2 regions of the Mesorhizobium sp. WSM4828 genome follow, and region 1 is predicted to be linked to the other one. Evidence: riboswitches for the same ligand, from Rfam matches in the RefSeq annotation. Region 1 holds a riboswitch; the other holds the start of a gene.
What was found. Region 1 has a riboswitch for S-adenosylmethionine ahead of AC0L2X_RS11965 (O-succinylhomoserine sulfhydrylase). Riboswitches for the same ligand answer to the same signal wherever they lie in the genome.

Region 1 (3,405 bases):
TGATGACTATCCAGACCAAGGCCGTCGCGGAGCTGGAGGAGACCCCGTCCGGCGCCTGATCGGCGCGTCCCCGCTCGCCTCTGTTCGGCCAGCCCTTATCCGGCAGCTCTCAGCGCCTGCTCGATGTCTTCGAGCAGATCGTCGGTGTCCTCAAGGCCGACTGACAGCCTGAGCGTGCCCGGTCCGATGCCGAGCTCGGCGCGGGCCTCATCGGTCAAGTTCTTGTGCGTCGTCGTCGCCGGATGGGTGATCAGGCTCTTGGCGTCGCCGAGATTGTTGGAAATCAGCACGACGTCGAGTGCGTTCTGGAAGGCAAAGGCCGCCTGCTTGCCGCCCTTCACATCCAGGCAGATCAGCGTCGAGCCGCCCGACATCTGCTTCTTGACCACGGCCGCTTGCGGGTGGTCGGCGCGGCCGGGATAGATGACGCGGGCGATTTGCGGGCGCTCGGCGAGGAAATCCGCGATGCGGCCGGCACTTTCCGTCTGCTGGCGTACGCGCAGCGGCAGCGTCTCCAGGCCTTTCAGCAGCGTCCAGGCATTGAAGGGCGAGAGGCTCGGGCCGGTGTGACGGAAATAGTCATGCAGGTTCTCGTCGATCCATTTCTTGTCCGACAGGACGATGCCGCCAAGACAGCGCCCCTGGCCATCAATATGCTTGGTCGCGGAGTAGACGACGATGTGGGCGCCGAGCTGCAGGGGTTTCTGCTGCAAGGGCGTGGCGAAGACATTGTCGACGATCAGCCTGGCGCCAATCGAGTTGGCAAGTGCGGCGACGGCGGCGATGTCGACCACTTCCAGCGTCGGATTGGTCGGGCTTTCCAGGAAGAACAGTTTGGTGTTCGGCTTGACCGCTTTTTGCCAATTGGCGATGTCTGTGCCGTCGACCAGCGTTGCCTCGATGCCATATTTCGGCGCCAGCGTCTCGATCACCCAGCGGCAGGAGCCGAACAGTGCGCGCGCCGCCACGATATGGTCGCCAGCCTTGGCGCTGCACAGCAATGCTGCCGTCACCGCCGCCATGCCGGATGCAGTGGCGCGCGCGTCCTCGGCTCCTTCCAGCGCGCACATGCGTTTTTCAAACATGTCCACGGTCGGATTGGCATAACGCGAATAGATGAAGCCCGGCTCCTCGCCCTTGAAGCGGGCTTCCGCCGCTTGCGCCGTCTCGTAGACATAGCCTTGGGTGAGATACATCGCCTCGGAGGTCTCGCCGAAGCCAGAACGCAGCGTCCCGGCATGCACGAGTGCGGTCTGAGGCTTCCAGTCGCGCTTCTTGGTCATCATTCTATCCAAACACCAAAATTGGTCCAAACAACAAAAAACCGGTCGCGAAAGTCGCAACCGGTCCATATGGCCTTGCGGCCCGACGGTCCTTTAGCGACTTGTTTAACGTGGCTGCAAGCCGACCGGCCAAATCACCACGGGATAACGAGCTTTAGACCCGCGCCACGCTTGCGTCAATTGCCGGCATGATTAAGAGGGTTGTACCAAGCAGGTGCCAAAGGCGTCCACGGTCGGACCTGCGACAGAACAAGACCTCGCCCGGCGTTCGAACGGAGCCAGACCCTTGCGGCAGACAGGCATTCTTCCCGATCAGGATATTTCCGCGCTGTTCCAGACGGGCGCGCTGAAATCGACGCGCACGCTCGATGCCGATCAGATCCAGCCGGCCAGCCTCGACCTCAGGCTCGGCGACAAGGCCTGGCGGGTGCGTGCTTCCTTCTTGCCCGGCCCGGACCACAGAGTTGTCGACAAGCTCGACCGGCTGAAGCTGCACGAGATTAACCTCGCCGAAGGTGCTGTGCTGGAAACCGGCTGCGTCTACATCGTGCCGCTGCTCGAAAGCCTGGCGCTGCCCGCGCATATTTCGGCTTCGGCCAACCCGAAGAGCTCGACCGGGCGGCTCGATATCTTTACCCGGGTGATGACCGACCGTGGCCACGAGTTCGACAAGATCGCCGCCGGCTATGAAGGCCCGCTCTATCTGGAGGTCAGCCCGCGCACCTTCCCGATTGTGGTGCGGACAGGCTCGCGGCTGTCGCAGATCAGGTTCCGCACTGGCAATGCGCTCTTGTCGGAAAGCGAGCTGCACGAACTGCACCGCGCCGAGATGCTGGTCGCCACCGAACCGCCCAACATCTCAGGCGGCGGCATCGCGCTGTCGATCGACCTCGACGGCGACAAGGATGGGCTGGTCGGCTATCGCGGCAAGCACCACACCGGCCTGGTCGACGTCGACAAGCGCGCCGCGCAGGATGTCGTCGATTTCTGGGAGCCGCTCTACAAGAGCGGCGCCGGCGAACTGGTGCTCGATCCGGACGAATTCTATATTCTGGTGTCGCGCGAGGCGGTGCATGTGCCGCCGCTCTACGCCGCCGAAATGACGCCCTTCGATCCGCTGGTCGGCGAGTTCCGCGTCCATTATGCCGGTTTCTTCGACCCGGGTTTCGGCCATTCGGCGTCGGGCGGCACCGGCAGCCGGGCGGTGCTCGAGGTGCGTAGCCACGAAGTGCCGTTCATCCTCGACCACGGCCAGATCGTCGGACGGTTGGTCTACGAGCACATGCTGAAACGGCCGCAAGCGCTCTACGGCACAGACCTCGGCTCGAACTATCAGGCGCAGGGCCTGAAACTGTCCAAGCATTTCCGCGCCGCGCGCTGATCTTGTTCGCAAGCCGTCAGCCGCGAAACAGATATTCTTTCGCGGCGCCAAGGCAGCCATGAAACTGACCGATAAAGAGCAGTTCTCGCACTGCCAGTCGCTTCTTCCCCCAAAATCCTCTGGTTTGCTTCTCGTCGTCAAGTGAGGCGCTTGAGCTGGACTGCAAGGGGAAGAATTGCTTGCCGAGACATCCCAGCACATGGGCTCTGGCGGAGTCGATACCGCAGGCCCTGCCATTGTCGTTCAGTCTGTCAGCGCGGAGTGCGGACGTCATGCGATCCGCGTTGCGCATCAGAAAGCTCACTTGCGATTTCGAATAGCCGGTGGCCAGAAGCCGGTTAGTCATCGACATCCGGGCTTCGCGATAGGATTTTGCGCTGCATTGTCCGGCGCTGTAAGCCGCTGGGGAGAAATAGGCGAGGAACAGGACTAAACCTACGAACACGGTGCCAATCCGCAGGCCGTTCATTTTTCGCCCCTGAATTCTGTCACCAGTTTACAATGCCTTCACGGCGACCTTCACCGGCTGCTCGATTTCGAGCGGGTTGCGCAGAGGCAGGCCGAAATCCTGCGCCTCGATCTCGAATACGTCACCGGCCTCGGTCCTGATGCCGTCGGCGAAGGACAGCGTCGCCGTGCCGAACATGTGTACATGCACGTCGCCCGGCTGGCGGAACGCCGAGTATTTGAAGTGGTGATGCTCGAGATTGCCAATGGTGTGCGACATGTTCGCCTCGCCCG
Region 2 (3,405 bases), on a different contig from region 1:
GGGATGAAGTGCACGCCATCCGGCACATGCGGCTGCATCTGCGCGATGACCGACGCCTTGGTCGAGCCGACATCGGTGAGGATAGCGCCCCTTTTCAGCGCCGGTGCGATCTCCTGGGCGACCGTGCCTGAAGAGCCGACCGGCACCGAAACGATGACCAGATCGGCGTCGCGAACCGCCTCTTTCGCATCCGTCGTGTAGGTGTCGCCAAGGCCGAGTTGGCTCGCCCGTGCCAGCGTCGCGTCGCTGCGCGTCGAAATCGCGACTTGGCCGGCGAGCCCCTCGCGGCGGATGACGCGGGCCAGCGACGAGCCGATCAGGCCGATGCCGACCAGCGCGATCTTTTCGAACATCGGTGAGGTCATGGTGTTCTAGCTTTTCAGGAATGTCGCGAGTGCTGCGACAACGCCGCGATTGGCCTCTTCGGTGCCGATGCTCATGCGCAGCGCGTTGGGAAAACCGTAGCCGGAAACGCGCCGCAATATGTAGCCGCGCTGGCTGAGGTAGTCGTCGGCCGCCGCCGCCGAATGCTTTTTGTCCTCGGGAAAGTGGATGAGGATGAAATTGCCGACGCTCGGCGTCACCCGCAGCCCAAGCCCCGCTAATTGCTCGGTCAGCCAGGCCAGCCAGGTCTCGTTATGCGCGACGCTGCGTTCGATGTGGGCGCGGTCGCGGATCGCCGCGATGCCGGCTTCGATCGCCGTCGCATTGACATTGAAAGGTCCGCGCACGCGGTTGATCGCGTCGATGACGTGCATTGGCGCATACATCCAGCCGATCCGCGCCCCGCCCAGCCCCAATTTGGAGAAAGTGCGGGTCATGACCACGTTTTCCGCGCTGCCCACCAACTCGACACCGGCTTCATAGTCGTTGCGCCGGACATATTCGGCGTAAGCGGCATCCAGCACCAGAAGCACGTTTCTTGGCAGGCCGGCATGCAGGCGGCGCACCTCATGGAACGGCACGTAGGTGCCGGTTGGATTGTTTGGATTGGCAAGGAAGATGACCCTGGTGCGCGGCGTCACCGCGGCGAGGATCGCATCGATATCGGCGCGTTCATCGGTCTCCTTGACCGTTACCGGGACGGCACCGGCCGACTGTATGTAGATCTTGTAGACCATGAAGCCGTGTTCGGTGATGATGGCTTCGTCGCCGGGTGCGAGATAGGTCTGCGCCAGCAGGCCCAGAATCTCGTCGGAGCCATTGGAGCAGACGATGTTCGCCGGGTTGAGCCCGTGCACCTCGGCGATCGCTTCCCTCAGGCGCCTGGCGCTGCCGTCGGGATAGACAGCGAGCTTGTCGGCGACCGCGCGCGCGGCCTCTATCGCCTTTGGCGAAGGACCGAGCGGGTTCTCGTTGGCCGACAATTTATGGACCTTCGTTACACCTTCAGGCGCCGCGCTCTTGCCGGGCACATAGGCTTCGATGTCCATGATGCCCGCGCGGGGGGTCGGCCGTGCCTTATCCGGTATCTGATTCATCTCACAAATCCGTCGAGAATGCTTCCGCCGGGAAGCCGCAGCGGAAATACAAGCCGTGGCCCGGAATGTCGAGGGGCGGCAATTCGGGATCAAGAACTTGCCGTTGACGAAGCCATGCGTCGGTCCTAGAAGAGCAGCGAAAGTTCCGTGGTGATTTGGCCGGTCGGCTTGCAGCCACGTTAAACAACTTGCTAAAGGGCCGTTTGCATCTTGTAACCGGCTTTGCGAAGGCATGGCCGGTTTTTTGTTGCCCTGACTGGCTGTTTGCCCAGACCGGTGGACAACTGAAGGCCGGGCTAGGAGATGGCATGGTCGCTTTGCGCGCTCGAAAAACCAACAACGAGGCCGACCAGCCGTCGAGCCCGGTGTTGCGTTTCGGCGCCGACAAGCCGCTCAAGCTCGACGCCGGCACGCTGCTGTCGCCGTTCCAGATCGCCTACCAGACCTATGGCACGCTCAACGACGCGCGCTCCAACGCCATCCTCGTCTGCCATGCGCTGACCGGCGACCAGCACGTCGCCAACACCAATCCCGTGACCGGCAAGCCAGGCTGGTGGGAAGTGCTGATCGGCCCCGGCAAGATCATCGACACCGATCGTTTCTTCGTCATCTCGTCAAACGTCATCGGCGGCTGCCTCGGCTCCACCGGCCCCGCCTCGACAAACCCCGCCACCGCCAAGCCCTACGGGCTCGACCTACCGATCATCACCATCCGCGACATGGTGCGGGCGCAGCTGATGCTGGTCGAGCATTTCGGCATCGAACAGCTGTTCAGCGTGCTGGGCGGCTCGATGGGCGGCATGCAGGTGCTGCAATGGGCCTCCAGCTATCCCGAGCGCGTCTTCTCGGCGCTGCCGATCGCCACCGGCGCCCGCCATTCCTCGCAGAACATCGCGTTCCACGAGGTCGGCAGGCAGGCAGTGATGGCCGACCCGGACTGGCATGGCGGCAAATATTTCGAGCATGGCAAGCGGCCGGAAAAAGGGCTGGCGGTGGCGCGCATGGCCGCCCACATCACCTATCTGTCGGAAGCAGCGCTGCACCGCAAGTTCGGCCGCAACCTGCAGGACCGCGAAGCGCTGACCTTCGGCTTCGATGCCGACTTCCAGATCGAGAGCTATCTGCGCCATCAGGGCATGACCTTCGTCGACCGCTTCGATGCCAACTCCTATCTCTACATGACCCGGGCGATGGACTATTTCGATCTCGCCGCCGACCATGGCGGCCGGTTGGCCGATGCCTTCGCCGGCACCAAGACGCGCTTCTGCCTGGTTTCGTTCACCAGCGATTGGCTGTTCCCGACCGAGGAGAGCCGCTCGGTCGTGCACGCGCTGAACGCGGCCGGCGCCTCGGTATCGTTCGTCGAGATCGAGACCGACCGCGGCCACGACGCCTTCCTGCTCGACGAACCGGAACTGTTTGCTGCGATCAAAGGCTTCATCGCCTCGGCCGCGCGGGCCAGAGGGCTCGGCGCATGACCCCGAAAAGCTGCAGACTTTTCGGAACGGGATCATGCGTCAGGCATCGGCGCATGACCCCGAAGAGTTGCAGACTTTTCGGATCAGGATCATGCGCGAGGCAAGAGGCGAACGCATGAGCGTCAACCGCGCCCAGCGCGTCGACCTCGAAGTCGTCGCCGATCTCATCCCGCCGCAGTCGCGGGTGCTGGACGTCGGTTCCGGCGACGGCCTGCTGCTCGAATTGCTGCAGGCTACCAAGAAGGTCGATGGCCGCGGGCTGGAACTGTCGCAGCGCGGCGTCAACGAATGCGTGGCGCGCGGCCTGTCGGTCATTCAAGGCGATGCCGACAAGGATCTCCAATTCTATCCCGACAAGGGCTTCGACTTCGTCGTTTTGTCGCAGACCTTGCAGGCGACCCGCAATCCGAAGCTGGTGCTCGACGAACTGCTCCGGATCGGCAACC

Region 2: linked by a shared signal. The riboswitch ahead of metX (homoserine O-acetyltransferase MetX) and the one ahead of AC0L2X_RS11965 (O-succinylhomoserine sulfhydrylase) in region 1 are both predicted to bind S-adenosylmethionine.

The regions. Positions count from the first base shown of each region.
Region 1 is NZ_JBVVQK010000008.1:113,577-116,981, forward strand. It holds gene AC0L2X_RS11960 (ceramide glucosyltransferase) at 1-59, shown strand, start outside; gene AC0L2X_RS11965 (O-succinylhomoserine sulfhydrylase) at 96-1,286, opposite strand; SAM riboswitch at 1,357-1,434, opposite strand; gene AC0L2X_RS11970 (2'-deoxycytidine 5'-triphosphate deaminase) at 1,570-2,664, shown strand; gene AC0L2X_RS11975 (hypothetical protein) at 2,681-3,133, opposite strand; gene araD1 (AraD1 family protein) at 3,161-3,405, opposite strand, start outside.
Region 2 is NZ_JBVVQK010000012.1:50,268-53,672, forward strand. It holds gene AC0L2X_RS15765 (prephenate/arogenate dehydrogenase family protein) at 1-365, opposite strand, end outside; gene hisC (histidinol-phosphate transaminase) at 372-1,481, opposite strand; SAM riboswitch at 1,619-1,696, shown strand; gene metX (homoserine O-acetyltransferase MetX) at 1,790-2,959, shown strand; gene metW (methionine biosynthesis protein MetW) at 3,075-3,405, shown strand, end outside.